DNA from 3 places in the Paenibacillus sp. JGP012 genome. Region 2 is predicted to be linked to each of the others. Evidence: predicted binding sites of a transcription regulator. Region 2 holds the regulator's gene; each other region holds the start of a gene.
The links. The regulator LexA, encoded in region 2, represses DNA repair genes until DNA is damaged. The targets are predictions, from matches to a motif close to CGAACATATGTTCG.
Positions count from the first base shown of each region.

Region 1: addB (helicase-exonuclease AddAB subunit AddB) is a predicted target of LexA. The motif match lies at 2,048-2,061, and genes of this name have one in related genera.
Region 3: recA (recombinase RecA) is a predicted target of LexA. The motif match lies at 3,410-3,423, and genes of this name have one in related genera.

Region 1 covers NZ_JACHKG010000004.1:259,226-264,703, reverse strand. The annotation lists gene addB (helicase-exonuclease AddAB subunit AddB) at 1-1,983, opposite strand, end outside; gene HNR77_RS07695 (class I SAM-dependent rRNA methyltransferase) at 2,193-3,569, opposite strand; gene HNR77_RS07690 (Na/Pi cotransporter family protein) at 3,985-4,986, shown strand; gene HNR77_RS07685 (NUDIX hydrolase) at 5,059-5,478, opposite strand, start outside.
Region 2 covers NZ_JACHKG010000008.1:99,477-104,954, forward strand. The annotation lists gene HNR77_RS12545 (family 43 glycosylhydrolase) at 1-567, shown strand, start outside; gene HNR77_RS12550 (hypothetical protein) at 941-1,285, shown strand; gene HNR77_RS12555 (aldehyde dehydrogenase) at 1,479-2,780, shown strand; gene lexA (transcriptional repressor LexA) at 2,929-3,555, opposite strand; gene HNR77_RS12565 (LysM peptidoglycan-binding domain-containing protein) at 4,031-4,408, shown strand; gene HNR77_RS12570 (DUF896 domain-containing protein) at 4,505-4,714, shown strand; gene HNR77_RS12575 (vitamin K epoxide reductase family protein) at 4,847-5,359, shown strand; gene HNR77_RS12580 (HAD family hydrolase) at 5,388-5,478, shown strand, end outside.
Region 3 covers NZ_JACHKG010000001.1:521,263-526,740, forward strand. The annotation lists gene HNR77_RS02320 (helix-turn-helix domain-containing protein) at 1-44, shown strand, start outside; gene HNR77_RS02325 (hypothetical protein) at 118-282, shown strand; gene HNR77_RS02330 (YajQ family cyclic di-GMP-binding protein) at 435-926, shown strand; gene pgsA (CDP-diacylglycerol--glycerol-3-phosphate 3-phosphatidyltransferase) at 1,268-1,855, shown strand; gene HNR77_RS02340 (competence/damage-inducible protein A) at 1,996-3,252, shown strand; gene recA (recombinase RecA) at 3,493-4,557, shown strand; gene HNR77_RS02350 (regulatory protein RecX) at 4,780-5,478, shown strand, end outside.

The DNA of each region.
Region 1 (5,478 bases), on a different contig from region 2:
TGCTGTCAGCGCCGTATAGATCAGAAAGCGCTCATCCAGCATAAGTCTCGTTGCACCAGGTCCAAGACTCACGCCTCTTTCTGTCAGCAGCAATCTCTCGTGCTCCGTTAACACCCCGCTATCCTGAGGGATCGCGGGCAGCTCGCCATCTACTGCTCCAAGAATAAATACGTATTTGATATCCCGCAGACGTGTACGGTCCATCGAACCAAACAACACTTGATCCAGTGCAGGCGGAACCAGCCCCAGCTTGAGCTCGGTCAATCCGGTTTCCATCATGCCCGCGAATAAATGCACGTCCAGACGTTCATCACCCATCATATCTACCATTTGATCCAGCAGATCCAGTACAGCCCCCCACATCTGGCGATGCTCTCTGGAACGCTCCGGATCCCCCTGCGCTTTGGCCTGAGCAGACATCTGATCCAGCTTGTATGCAATGTCAGCATCCTCCAGCAGCTGGAATAACGCCTCACATTGAGCGGCAGCCGTTTTGGCTTTTCTCATTCGTTTCTCAAACATGCCGAGAGACGATATAATGACGGTCCGACATCTCTCCATCAGTGACAATACAGCATCACGCCCCCGGCTTCGCGCTTCCTGAGCATTATCCTCCAGGGACAAGCTCGGCACGTACTTCCATGGCTTGCCGTCCGTCCAGCGATATCCATGGATGCCGCAGGCGAGCACATAGTTTTCGAGCTGGTCCATATCTTCACGGGTAACAGAACCATCCAGCGGAAGCAGCAGATCGGTTTTGATACAGCGAAAAACGTCCTCGTACCGCCAGTTGCGGCGAACCACATCCAGTGCTGCACGAATAAATTCAGCTAAAGGGTGATGAAGCTCACTTCGTCTCCGGTCAAGAAAGACAGGGACATCGTAATCCCTGAATAAAGGCTCGGCAATATCGGCATACGTCTCCAGACCGCGAACCAGCACCGCCATATCCCGGTACCTTGCTCCATGCTCCTGCGCCAGACGCCGCATTTCACGCAGCGCCCCCTCCAGCTCGGCACGCCGATTCTCAGCAGCGATCAATCGTATGCCTGCATCCTCACCATGACTCCGCCAGCGAACACGCCGGTCAAAGCCGGCCTCCAGATGTGCCAGTCCCGGCCGATCCTTAAACCTCGGCAATACTTCAGCATGGAGTACGGTCGTTTCACTCGCCACACCCAGATGTTCAGCCATGCCTTTAAGGCGTACATAAGCGCTTGCCGTAGGATAAAAAAGCTCCAGCTCACCAGGTAACACACCATGCTCGTAAGCCCGATCCAGTGTTAAGGAGATCGTAACAGACGAGGCCTGAAGCATGAGCTGACCAATCACACTCAGCTCCTGTGGCGTAAATCCATGAAAGCCATCGATCCACACCTCGGCTCCTTGCAGCCAGCTGCTTTCCGGCAACCGACCTGTCAGTTCATTCAATGTGTCCTCATCATCAATATATAAATCCGTTAATTCCTTCTCGTAGTCATGATAGATCAGACTCAGATCATGCAGCTTGTCCTCCAGAATAGGTGATGCAGACACAATCCCCCACTCCGTAAGCCCTTCTTCCAATGCTGATGCACGAACCTCGTAACGCTTGAATTCGCTATATAGATTCGTCAGTTCTCCAATAAACCCGAGCTGGCTGCCCGAGGCAGCAAACAGCCTGAGCTCTTCTTTTCGACGTTGTATGACTTTATATAAAAGCATCTTTTTGCCTTCGGCTCCAATGGGAATACGGGCAGAGCCGCCAGCCTCCTGCATAACGCGATAAGCAAGACGCCGGAAGCCCAACACTTCAGCTCGCATCGTGCCTTTAATGGCTCCTGAGGACACCAACGCCTGCTCTGTCCGAAATGAGCTCTGCTCCGGAACGAGCAAAATCAGCGGTTTGCCTTGCGGCTCCTGTTGAAGCAGTGTTGTAATTTCCCGGGTGATCAGTGTGCTCTTGCCACTGCCTGCCCGGCCAATAACAAAACGTACGGACATGTGTCATCCTCCAAACTGCACGTTCAAGATTTTAATTTCCAGTATATCATACCTTGCTTGGTTCGGAACATACGTTTGCCACGATCCACCATAAACGGCGATCATCTCCGAGAATGGCAAAAAGCCCTCAGCGATATCCACTGTGGACTTCTGGATGTTACTTTAATTGCCCCTGTTGTTTACAAGCTTGATTTAAAAAAGGAAGTCTGTTAATTCTTTTTGCTGCGCACCTCAAAAATAGCGAATTTCAGGTAATGTCCTTCATCTACCCCCAGAATTTGCGGGTGATCCTTGCCGGCAGCTTTCCAGTCGATCAGACGCAGCACTTTGCCAGCATCTTCAGCCGCATCCGCAATCGTTTCAAGGAACAGGTCAGGACGCATATGGTAAGAACAACTTGCGGTTACCAAATATCCACCCTCGTTGACAAGTTTCATGCCCTGCAGGTTAATGTCCTTGTAGCCGCGGCATGCTCCTTTGACTGCTGATTTTGTTTTGGCAAACGCAGGAGGATCAAGGATGACCACATCGAACGTTTTACCTGCACTGGATAACGCCTTGGACGTGTCCACCTTTTGTTCTGCGGCCCGTGCCCGTGCATTGCGCTCATCCAGCCCTTTGACCTGCTCACGCAAATACTGGAAGGCATCCGCTACGACAAACTCAACCCGATCGGTAAAACCATTCAGCTCCACATTGGTTCGTGCACTTTCAATGGCATGCTCGGAAATATCGAGACAGGTTACTTTCTTCGCTCCATATTTGCAGGCGTTCAGCGTAAAGCTGCCGGTATGCGAGAAACATTCCAGCACAGTCGCACCATCCCAATACGGGAACGTAACCACTTTGCCGCTCTTGTTTACAGGCAGCATCTGCTCGGTTCCTTCGTGCTCAATCTGCTGCATGGTAATGCCGCTTTTGTATCCCCAGCCTTTCATCAACGGTTCAATTGCCGCACGATTCTCACGCTGGTCGAAGAAATAACCTGTTTTCTGTCCTTCCACGATGTCTACCTTGATAAGCAGCCCATTTTCAGTCACGGTTACATGGCGCGGACAATCTCCGTAGAGAGGGCCTTTGACCTGTTCTAATCCTTCAAGTTCACGAATCGATACATCGCTGCGTTCGTAAATACCTTCCGGCTGCATGACTTCAATGAGTGCTTGCACGATGGCTTCACGGCAACGGTCCATACCCAGTGTAAGGATCTGCACAACGAGAATACTGCCAAAGCGATCCACGATCAAGCCGGGCAGAAAATCGGCTTCGCCATAAACGAGCCGGTAAGCTTCACCATCTTGAATGAAGCGTTCCCGGTGACGCAGACAATCGCGGAAACGAGCTGCAAAAAAAGCCGTGTCCATCTGTTCGAATTCCAAAGGCTGATAAGAAACGACACGGACAGTAATTTGGGAAGTCGGGTTATAGTATCCCGTCGCCAAGTAGCGGCCTTGATGGTTGAGAATATTTACAATGTCCCCCGGCTCCGGACTGCCGTCAACGGATGCAATTTCATTTTTAAAAACCCAGGGATGTGCATGTTCCAGCCGTTTTTTGCGGCTGCGTTCCAGTGTTACCGATGGCAAGATTGATCCACTTCTTTCGTAAGTTAGTTGAAAAGATCGGTTTGGGCGGCAAGACGCTCCGGGAACGAATCGATCCTCCGATCGCTGTTGTCTCCAGATTTTTTCGATACCCTTTCTTCAAAGGGAAAATCCGGCGACAAGCCTATGCTTCCGATGTAGCTTTCTTTCAGAAATCTTTCAGGCGAACGCTTCGCTTCTTTGGATTCGATTTCGTCCCCTCCGCTACGTTTGCCGAATCACCGTATCTTTTGAATTAGGGGCTGGTAATTTGAAAAGACCACTTTCGAGACGAATTTATCCACCGTGCTCACGATTGTCCTCAGATTGTTTCATGTTCCCTCTCTACCTGTCATGCTTGTCTCCACTTTCTCATAGGATAAGTGATAAGGCATGGGACGGGAGGAATGATGTAATCATGTTCAGGGATATAATTCTGCCATTGTTATATGGGCTTATTCTTTTTTTTGGCGGCATGAAGCTGATGGAGACAGCGCTGCAGCGCATGGCCGGGCCTATGCTGGCAGGCTGGTTGAATCGGGCCACCTCTGCCCCGTGGAAGGGCATGGCCTTCAGCGCCGGAGCAACGGCGCTGCTGCAAAGCAGCACGGCTGTGACCGTGCTAACCATTGGACTGGCTAACGCACGTTTAATCTCGTATGGCCGTACACTCGGCATTATCCTCGGAACCAACATCGGAACGTGTCTGACCACGGAGCTTGTCGGCCTCCAGCTTGGACGGGCTGCCCTGCCGTTGCTGCTTGTCTCGCTTACCGGCTGGGCCCTATTTGTGATCCTTGCCGAACGCAATCAGCTCGCTCCTGAACGTATTCGCCATACGTTGGCGAATATCCAGTTCAGCTTTCTGGCAGCAGCAGGCTTTGCCCTTGTTATGACAGGCATTCAGGTCATGCAATCCATAGCTGTTCCTTTGCGCAGCATGGGGGTATTCCAGTGGTTTCTGGATCGCTCGGCCGACAGCCTGTGGTGGGGCTTCCTCGCCGGTGCGTGCCTGACCGCGCTGATTCACAGCAGTGCCGCGGTCATCAGCATGGCGATTACGCTGGCAGCCACAGGAGTATTGCCTGTGGAGATCGGCATCGCCATTGTGATCGGGTCCAACGTGGGGACCTGCATCACCGCTGTTATTGCAGCCGCGGGCGGGGCTTCCGCAGGCAAATTTGTAGCAGCCTCCCATGTTGTACTCAACATTGCGGGAGCGCTGCTGTTTATGCCGCTGATCGGCCAGCTGCACGCAGCTTCCGCGTGGCTGTCAGCGGACAACGGGGCACAGATTGCGCATGCCCAGACCCTTTTTAACATCATCAGCTCATTGCTGGCTTTACCGTTCTGCTACCTGCCCATCTGGCACAAAAAAACACCTGTCCACACCTCGTCGACCAAGACACCTGTTGTTTAAATCATCCAGCATTGCCCCATGACCCACAGGAAGCTTCGTATGCTCCATGTGACGCAGCGTCAAGTCGAACGTTTATACGTGAATGCCCAGCTTGTTCAAGCCCGTACGCAAAATTTCGTCATTGTTATCGTATCCGTCCTGCTGCTGTCTGGACCACGCCTCTGCGGGAGTATACCAGTCTACACCTTTGATCTCTTCAATCTGAGGCTGCAGGTCGCCGCCTTCCGCCTCTACAAGATAATAGTGTACTTCCTTGTCCACCGGTCCAAACTCGGCGTGCTGATACATATAAGCGATAATATCGATCGGCTCCACAATACGGCCTACCATGCCTGTCTCTTCCAAAATTTCGCGAAGTGCGGTCTGCTCGATCGTTTCTCCGGCTTCCATTTTGCCCTTGGCCAGTGTCATTTTGCCATAACGATCCATGATGAGCTGAATTTGAAGCTGACCGTCTTCTCCTGTTCTGTACACAACGCCGCCTGCTGAAAT
Region 2 (5,478 bases):
CGCTATATCATGCTTCCAATGACCGTGAATAGCTCTGCAAAAACCATGTACATTCCAAATTACTACGATAGTTGGAGCTTGAATTCTTCTGACTGGTCTTGGAGCGATACGTCAAATAATAAAGCTTTATTTAAAGCCGTAACGGCATCAAGTTCACTTGAGAATTACGGATGGGGTAAAGCCAAAGCGGTTGACGAAAGAAGAAATTCAATCAGTGGATTCATGGGTTATTCCAGTCAACTTGGTCAAAGCTCCAATCATACAGAATGGATAGAAATCAATCTTGGAGATGTCAAGACATTTTCCAAAGTTGTTCTTTATCCTCGCAATGACAGCGGACATGAAGGGGACGGTTTCCCAATTGATTTCAAGATTCAAGTGTGGAACGGATCCACATGGTTGGATAGAGTCAGTAAGACCAACTATACAAAGCCGGATCATTCAGCCCAAGAGTTTACATGGGGCTTCTCGGATACCACTAACCGGATTCGAGTACAAGCAACCAATCTAAGAACTGTAGGTAATGATGGTTACTTGATGCAGCTATCAGAAATTGAGGTATACTAAAGCTTGAATCAAGTGAGGGCGGCGTTTTGTGCCGTCCTTTTTTGTGAAGACGTGAAAATCAGATCAATAGGGGGAGGGGAACTGCAGACGTGTTTAGCGCAAGTAGGCCATCGGTTCATTAATAAAAGTATTTTTTATTGAACTTACAAATAAAAGCAAACCTTCTACCGTGAAGCTGAGTTTATATCCTAGGCATATCAACGAGTAAAGGGTGAAAGCGATGAACAATACATTTTGGAGGAAAATCTGCATCATTGGCTTCATTGCAGCTTTAACGATGGTGCTAATCATTTGTCTATTTGTTAATTTTGGTGAAGCACTCAACAAATCATATCAAATTCTAGGATAGTTCAATCTAGAGAGGCGGGTACTTATGCGAGAAAAATGGATGTTTTCTACTTTAACTGCTGTGTTATTCAGTGTTACTTTATTGACTGTTACAATTGATGGCACTTCAAAAATGCAAGCTTCCGAAGAAGATATGAGGAGGTCTTACACGGATTTAATGGAACCACTGCCTGCAAGCTTGGCATATGACAGTGAGCATCCTGATGAAATCTATGTTAATGATTGCGGTGTTTTTGTGAAAAGTAAAAAGTCTGATATCGACTATAGCGGCGAGATGGTGGTTGCGCATGATGTGCAGCAGGTGACGAAAGAAACAACCCTCATTGTTGCTTACGGTGCACAGTACATAAAACAGAGAGAGTGGAAATAATAAAGAGATCGCGCGAGCGAGAAGGACGGGTGGCAGGGCTGCTGGTCCTTTCTTTGTGCATTCAAAAAGTGGGTTTTCAGAAATTTACATCAATTATGTTTCAAATATATGTTGATAGTTTCATATATAAGGAGTATACTGATTTTAAATTTGAAGCAATATAATTTTAAATAATTGATTTGGAGATGTTCATATGAATCAAGCAAAACAACTGGTTGATACACAGCGTATGTTTTTTAATACAGGACAAACGAAACAAGTGCAGTACCGCATTCAGGCTTTGAAAGACTTGAGACAAGGAATTGAAAAGTACCAGCAACGCATTCTGGATGCTCTTCGAGCGGATCTGAATAAATCTGAAGCTGAAGGTTACGGTTCCGAGATTCGCATTGTATTGGGGGAGCTGGATCATGCGCTGGAGCATTTGCGTGACTGGGCTGCGCCGCGTACAGTACCAACAAGCTCGGTTATGCCGGATGCAGTTAGCACGATTTATCCTGAACCATACGGGGTTGCTCTGATTATTGCCCCTTGGAATTATCCGTTCCAGCTGGCGTTTGGACCTTTAATTGGTGCTATTGCTGCAGGGAACTGTGCAGTGATCAAACCTTCTGAGCTTACACCTGCAACGTCTCGTTTAATCTATGATCTTATACAGGAGGTATATCCAGAGGAGTATATTGCTGTTATGGAGGGCGAGGTTGAAACTAGCACAGCGCTGCTGAATGAGAAATTTGATTATATTTTCTTTACAGGCAGTACAGGAGTAGGTCGCATTGTCATGAAAGCTGCAGCAGAGCACTTGACTCCGGTAACGCTGGAACTCGGGGGTAAAAGTCCGGCGATTGTGCATCATGACGCGGATTTGCAACGGGCAGCACAACGTCTTGTACGAGGTAAATTCCTGAATGCGGGACAAACCTGTGTAGCACCGGATTATTTGTTAGTTCATGAGCAGGTGTATGATCAATTGATGGAACAGATCCAGACGGAGGTGCACGATAAGTTTGGTGATGACATGATGCAAAATGCCGATTTCCCGCATATCGTCAATACTCGTAACTTTGATCGTTTAGCTGCTTTTCTTGCAAATGGGAAAACAGTTCTGGGAGGCCGCTCGAGCCGCGACCAGCTCATGATTGAACCGACTGTTCTCACTGATATCGATTGGGATTCACCCGTAATGCAGGAAGAGATTTTTGGTCCTATTTTGCCTGTCTTCACGTATAGTGACCTGAATCCGATGCTTGATGAAATTGTACGTCGTCCGAAACCGCTGGCATTGTATCTGTTCACGGAGGATGAGGCTTTGCAGGAGAAAGTATTGAAACAGGTTTCCTTTGGCGGGGGCTGCATTAATGAAACTTTGTCCCATATGACCTCGCATTATCTGCCTTTTGGCGGCGTTGGCGAGAGCGGTATGGGTTCATATCATGGGCAGCAAAGCTTTGAAGTATTCTCCCATCACAAAAGCGTACTTAAACGCAATAAATAATTTTATATTGTCAAAAAGGTAGATAAATTTACTTCATTATACATGCGCATGTTTGTAACTTATGAAAGTGAATAAAAGAGGTTGTCCTGTAGTCAGGGCAACCTCTTTCATATGGCGTGAAATATAACAAATATAGAAACTAGTTGTATTAATGAATATCACGGAAAAGACCGATAACTTTGCCCAAAATGCTGACATGTTTCAAACGAAGCGGCTCAAGTGTAGCATTCTCCGGCTGCAGGCGGATGTGATCCTTCTCCTTATAGAACGTTTTCACTGTTGCTTCATCATCTTCAGTCATAGCTACGACAATGTCACCATTATCCGCAGTTTGCTGTTGACGAACAATGACATAATCTCCATTCACGATTCCTGCTTCAATCATACTGTCCCCGACAACGGAAAGCATAAACACCTTCTGTTCGCCAACATAGTGAGTTGGAAGCGGGAAGTAATCCTCGATATTCTCGGTTGCTGTAATCGGAACCCCGGCTGTAACCTTACCTACAACTGGAATTCGTGCAACGCTGTGGGCAAATTGATGAGAATGCTCCGACTCCTCCTGGCTCAAAAGCTCAATCGCTCTTGGCTTGGTAGGGTCGCGTCTGATCAGTCCCTTTTTCTCCAAACGATCCAAATGACCATGAACCGTGGAGCTGGAAGCCAGTCCAACAGCTTCGCCAATTTCCCGTACGGAAGGAGGATACCCCTTCAACCGGACTTCATTTCGTATAAACTCCAGAATTGCCTGCTGCCTGCTGGATATCTTCGACATACCGTATCAACCCCATTTTAGTAACGTTTGGGAAAATTATAACATAGAACCTCCGTTCGTACAAACATAAGTTCTAAACAAATCGCATGTTTTCAGTGTTTTTTTCGAAATTAAGACATGATCTGATAAGAACATATGCAATTCCTTGAGATTATGAATTCTGATAGCTGTCGATTGTTCTGCCAATGCTCGGTATAAAAAAATGGTTCTGCAGATGCTTAATATAGAATTGTTCTCCCAGGACTCAGTATGAATCCGTTCTCTCAAACTTAAATATTGAGTTGTGTTATCAAACTTCAATAAAAAGCTGCTTTATTTAGACTTAATAATGGGAGAAGTTTCCGTTGTCTGATAAAGGTCGTTAAATTATCGAAAAAAGAGCGAACAATTGTTCTAAAAAGTTGTTGAACAAAACAAATGTTCGTGTTATATTGATTCCATGAGATAGGAACAAACGTTTGGAGGCGGGATACACATGAGATATTCTACTTATCAAAGCATTTATGAACCGGTAAATTCAGCAGCTGTGAAGTCTAACATAGGGCAATTGAGAACATTTATGGCGCGTTTCAAGCTTTCCTCGGGATTAATCAAACTAGCTATAGCTTCATTAATCATATTTATAGGTTGCAGCACAGTACTGACCGTTTTTGCCGGCAACGAAAATGATTTACTTCCAGGGGGAAAGATCGCTGTATCTCAAGGGGAAACACTGTGGAGCATCTCTTTGGAGCATAAGCCAGCAGCAATGGACACCAGGGTATATATAGAAGCAATCAAAAAGGTGAATCAGCTGGAATCAACAACAATTCAGACTGGACAAGTTCTGATATTACCTCAGTTTGCTCAATAGAAATTCGTATCAACAGGCATTGCTGCGTACCAACTTGACAAGCAGCCCTTATCATGTCAAAGTTAATATGACTTTGTATTTTTGGAGGGGACAAGCTTGGATATAGATAGTCTGGTAGCACGTATTAATGAATTGGCTCGCAAGCAGAAATCCACTGGACTGTCAGAGGAAGAACTTGTTGAACGTGCCAAGCTAAGAGAGATTTATTTGGGTAACATTCGTAACAATTTCAGACAGCAGCTGGATTCAATTGAAATTGTAGATGACGACAAGGGCAAAGGCCACCAAGGCAAACTCAAACATTAATTCCAGAAACCTAAACATATCTTAATGATATTTAGGTTTCTTCATGCTATTTGAGGCTGCTTACTATAAAGGGGGAATATCGGTTTGCGTGTTGTTATGTAAGCCGATACAAGACACATAAGGGGGATTTACATGTCACGGCGTTCGTTCGAGAGAACGGTTCGGAAAAATTCGAAGCAATTGAATCAGCAGCGTAAAAAAAATGGTCAGCCAATTACGGGAAATCCAGGTGAAGATATTTTCAAGGGTAGAAGCCTGTTATTTCCTATCTTTCTAATTGGTCTTGCCTTTTTGTATCTGTTCATGAGCACTTTTTTAGTGAAGGCGCCTATGACAACGTGGGATTGGGTAACGATGCTGCTTTATGTATTCCTGGCAGTCATTTTTATGCTTCGTCGTCCTTACATTAAAATCAGCAGTAACCGGATCATTACAACGAAGGGCAATCGTGAACGTTCCATCGGGGTTGATGACATTATCAAATTCAGATTTGAACCGGGCACTGTAGTGATTGAACATAACAGCCGTGGCAAGAGATGGGTCTTCACCAAGCTGTTAAACCGTTACGATACGGATGCAATGACAGAGCGATTGTTGAAATTTGCAAAAGCACACCAGATCACCGTAGAAACCATTGATAAGTAATTAATGTATAAAGGGGCAGATGAGCAGCATGGCGTTGAAAGCGATTATGTTCGACCTGGATGATACTTTATTGTGGGACGAACGCAGTGTTCGAGAGGCTTTTCATGAAACTTGTTTAG
Region 3 (5,478 bases), on a different contig from region 2:
GAGATTCTACAGAGGGCGGAAGTTCAAGTTCAAGTGGCGAATAACCAGGTGAACTGCAGGGGACAATAACGTTGTCTCAAATTGCAATTAACTTATGGTGAAGTGAGGTGGACGGCCATGACAGTCAGCTGGATCGTAACGGGTTTAGGCATTATTGTCAGCCTCCTGGGTTATTACCTGACTCCAAATGCCTGGGGCTACGGAATATTGGGCTTTGGTCTTGCACATATCCTTCTTGGTGTGCTTGATATGTTCAGACAGCCTGACCGCAGCCGATATTAGAGGGCAGCTTAACCAGCAAGCATTTTTGGTGACCGAGAGGTGTGCCAAAAATGCTTTTTTCTATGGTTTCACCCTGCTCAACATTAGACTTTTGTGTGAAGTTTACTCTATAATGTTACAGAACATATGATTAACTGAAAGGGTGACTCGATTTGAGTTCAGAAAATTCATTTGATATCGTGTCCAAAATGGACTTGCAGGAATTGACAAACGCCGTTACACAAACGGAAAAGGAAATTGGCACTCGTTATGATTTCAAGGGCAGCAAGAGCAGTCTGAAGCTTGACAAAGATGCTCTGACAATTGTGTCAGATGATGAGACAAAATTGAAGGCTGTTATTGATGTACTGCAATCCAAAATGGCAAAGCGCGGTCTGCCGCTGAAAAATATTGATTACGCCAAGGTAGAGCCTGCTTCCTCAGGAACGGTTCGTCAGCGTTTGAATTTCAAACAAGGCATTGATCAGGATGTTGCCAAAAAAATCAATATTCTGATTCGTGACTCCAAGCTGAAGGTTAAGAGTCAGATTCAAGGCGATCAGCTTCGCGTCACAGGCAAAAGTAAAAATGATCTGCAAGCCGTGATGCAGATGCTTAACGGGGCTAACTTGCCGCTGGATCTGCAGTATACCAACTTCAAATAAAAGTTGAGATGACACCAACTGTTTTGACACCATTTCATATTGCTTTTTTGACACTATATTGATACGTATATTATACTGAATGTGCATTGCTGGCAGTCATGCATCAAGTCCAGTCCTCATCGTTTGCTGACTTTGTGAAAAGCAGTATACTTCTGGAAGTCACCGAAGCGATTCAAAGCGGTTTTGCGTTTGAGCGGTAGACTTTATTTTTTGCGTTTCTACATAGGGTTTCATGTGAATACAAGTCGAACGTTTGAAACGTTTATTCCATGCTTCAGATGATGAATACGGGATTAAGATGAATGTTTGAAGTAATGGAGGATACAAAGGGAGGGCGTCTTGTGAATTTACCCAACCGGATTACGCTTGCACGAATTTGCTTAATCCCTTTTTTAATGGTGTTTCTGCTTGTGGATTTTCCGTTTTATCCCGAGCCGCTACAGCTTGGAAGTCTTGCGCTTCCATATAATCAATTAATTGCTGCTTTCATTTTTATCGTAGCTGCAAGCACGGATGGAATAGACGGCTATCTTGCAAGGAAAAACAATATGGTCACCAATCTGGGCAAACTGCTTGACCCTCTTGCAGATAAACTGCTGGTTACCGCTGTTTTGATCTCGCTGGTGCAGATGGGCAAGCTGGATTCCTGGATTGCTGTTGTCATTATCAGCCGTGAATTTGCTGTAACCGGGCTGCGTCAAATTGCTTTGCTTGATGGTTCGGTTGTTGCTGCGAGTGCTTGGGGCAAACTGAAGACGGTGGTGCAGATTGTAGCGATTGTTTTGCTGCTGCTGAACAATTTCCCGTTTTCGTACACAGGCATCCATGTGGATGTTATTGCAGTGTGGGCAGCAGCGCTGATCACGATCTGGTCTGGGGTTGACTACTTTATCAAAAACAAAAATCTGCTTCATCTATCCAAGGTGTAATATTTTACTTTATCCGAAGCGTAATGTTTTACGCTGAAACGGGTAATGATGAAAGACTCATCGGGTCAAAGGGCAATAGGAACTTATCCTATTGCCCTTTGATTACGCTCTACTCAACATGTGTACAGGAGGATACTGAAATGAAGGCAGAGATTATTGCAGTCGGAACCGAACTGTTGCTGGGACAAATCGTTAATACGAATGCCAGATATCTTTCCCGGGAACTTGCAGCCATGGGAATTGACGTATACTTTCAGACCGTGGTTGGTGATAATCTGAATCGGCTTAGTGAAGCGATCCGTATTGCGCAGGGACGCGCTGATGTTATTTTATTTTCAGGCGGCATCGGTCCTACCCAGGATGATCTGACCAAAGATGCGCTTGCGGCTGTGCTCCAACGAAAGCTGCACATTGATCGTATGGCGATGGACAAGATTGAAGGTTTCTTCCGTGAACGCAATGTAGAGATGACAGAGAACAACCGGCGTCAAGCCATCGTTATTGAAGGTGGAACACCCTTGGCGAATGAAACGGGTCTTGCCGCAGGCAATGCCATTGCGGACAATGACAAATATTATGTCGTGATGCCTGGACCGCCTAAAGAGCTCATTCCGATGTTTGAGCAGGAGGTCAAGCCGTGGCTGCTGCAGCATGTTCTTACTGAAGAAATGCCGATTTATTCACGTATGCTCAAGTTTGCAGGCATTGGTGAATCCGCACTGGAGGATCGCCTGCTTGATCTTATTGATGCGCAGACTGATCCTACGATTGCCCCTTATGCAAGCGAGGGAGAGGTTACTGTACGTGTATCTACCAAAGCAGCAAGCGAAGGAGAGGCCAAGCTGAAGCTGGATGCGATGGAGGTGCAGATTCGTGAGCGTCTGGCCGAACACCTCTACGCGACCGAGGATGTGCCTATAGAGTACACAATTGTCACGATGATGTCTGATATGGGACTGACCCTGAGCGCCGCTGAGAGCTGTACAGGAGGGCTTGTAATGCAAAGCCTCACTTCTGTGCCAGGAAGTGCCTCGATGCTGAAGGGTGGCATCGTCTGTTATTCCAATGAAATTAAAGAAAAGCTGCTTAACGTGCCGCACAGCTATCTAGAAGGTGAGGACGCTCCGGGTGCGGTTAGTCCTGAGGTGGCTAAAGTGCTTGCAGAGCAGGTTCGTATGATCGGGGATGCTGATTTCGGTCTGGCGATTACGGGAGTAGCTGGTCCAGGATATTCGGAACGTAAACCACCTGGGCTTGTGTTTATCGCTTTGGCTGAGCGTGGAAAGGATACTGAAATTCATGAGCTGCGAATTAACGGTAACCGGGAGACGGTCCGTATTCGTTCGGCAAAAGCGATCCTGTATCGTTTGTGGCAAAAGTTAGTCGCCATTGACTGATAAGCATGGAATGGTTTGCTTTTGTGTAATGAAGGAAGTATAATGTGTTGAGACGGAAGAACCGTAAAATGTGGCTGTACAGCCTTGTTTACGGTTCTTTTTCTGTTTCTTGAATACATTTCGATGAGGAAGAGGCGCCTCGGCCTGAACAAAAAAACGAATGTATGTTCGAAAAAAAGCTTGGCAAACGAGTAAAAACAAGGTATCATTACATTATAAACAGTAAAGGGTGTGAGTTTATTGTCAGACCGTCGTGCCGCGCTTGATATGGCGCTCCGTCAAATAGAGAAGCAATTTGGTAAAGGTTCCATCATGAAACTGGGTGAGTCAACTCACATGAATGTGGAAATTATTCCCAGTGGATCATTGGCTTTGGATATTGCACTAGGAACAGGCGGCTTGCCTAAAGGCCGTATTGTTGAAATATATGGACCTGAATCTTCAGGTAAAACAACTGTAGCACTGCACGCGATTGCCGAGGTTCAACGCGTGGGTGGACAAGCAGCATTCATCGATGCCGAGCATGCGCTTGATCCGAATTATGCGAGCAAACTGGGCGTTAACATTGATGAGTTGCTTTTGTCCCAGCCGGATACGGGAGAGCAGGGCTTGGAGATTGCGGAGGCACTTGTACGCAGTGGTGCAGTAGACATCATCGTTATTGACTCGGTAGCAGCTCTTGTACCGAAAGCAGAGATTGAAGGAGAGATGGGGGATTCCCACGTAGGCTTGCAGGCGCGTTTGATGTCACAAGCACTGCGTAAATTGTCCGGAGCGATCAGTAAATCCAAAACGATTGCAATCTTCATCAACCAGCTTCGTGAGAAAGTTGGCGTAATGTTTGGTAACCCTGAAACGACACCTGGCGGTCGTGCATTGAAGTTCTATTCTACGATTCGTCTCGATGTGCGCCGTATTGAGAGCATCAAATCAGGTAATGACATTACGGGTAACCGTACTCGTATTAAAGTGGTAAAAAATAAAGTAGCACCTCCATTTAAACAAGCGGAAGTTGATATTATGTACGGTGAAGGTATTTCCAAAGAGGGAAGTATCATCGACATTGGTACAGAACTGGATATCGTTAATAAAAGTGGTGCCTGGTATTCTTACGAAGGTGAGCGCTTAGGCCAGGGTCGTGAGAATGCAAAGCAGTTTATGAAAGAACATAAAGAAATTGCTGATGTAATCGAGCAAAAAATTCGTGAAGCCAGCAATTTGACAACAGCTGTTCCTGCACCAACGAGCGAAGAACAAGAAAAAGAAGCGGCTGAGGAACAGGAATTATTTGAAATTAATGAGTAATCCTTTTTTTCGGGACAGATTCTTGTCCTCTGACATGTCCTAAAACTTGTATTGAGCGGGCGCTTATGCTTATTTAGCTAAATAGGATTGGTTTCTCGCGCTAACAGCCTCTGTCCATTCCGGACAGAGGCTGTTAGCATCTATGCCATCTGAATGAAAGAATGAGCAGAGACAAGTGTATTTTAACCCAAACAGAGAATAACGGGGAGTGTGAAGAACGTAGTGAGGCATCGCCAAAATCAGCATGAATATGATGAAAATGATGAACTTGAAGAAGAACTGCATGGACAGGCCGAGGCAGACGGCATCTCCCAGCTTCCAGACAATGAAGAGCTTGTCATTACAATGGTAGAACGAACCAAGAGCAGAGAAGCCCGCTATCGGATTTCATTTGGTATTCATTCCATTACTGTTCTGGAAGATGTCATGATCAAGTACAGGCTTACTCGCGGAAGTACCTTTATGAAGAAGGATCTGGAGGCGATCCTGATTGCGGATGAGCGGCAGCGGACGTATGTGCAATCATTGCGTTTTTTGGAATTTAAGCAACGAACACGTCATGAATTGAGACAAAAGCTAAAGCAAAAGGAGTTCGCGATATCGATCATAGAAGAGGTTCTTGATCGGCTTGAGCAAGAGAAGCTTGTTGATGACGATCTTTTTGCCAAGGAATGGACAAGACAGCGTATGGAGGGCCAGCGGAAGGGAAAACTGTGGATACGGCAGGAACTGCGTCAAAAAGGCATCGCGAATGAACTCATTGCAGAGGTGCTGGATGATGTGAGTGCTGAGGCAGAGCTGGACACTGCATTGACAGCTGGCCGTAAAAAATGGAAACAGGTGCGGGGAGACGTGCAGGAGAAGAAGCGCAAAACGTTTGCTTACTTGATGCGGCGCGGTTTTAGCATGGATATGGTGCGC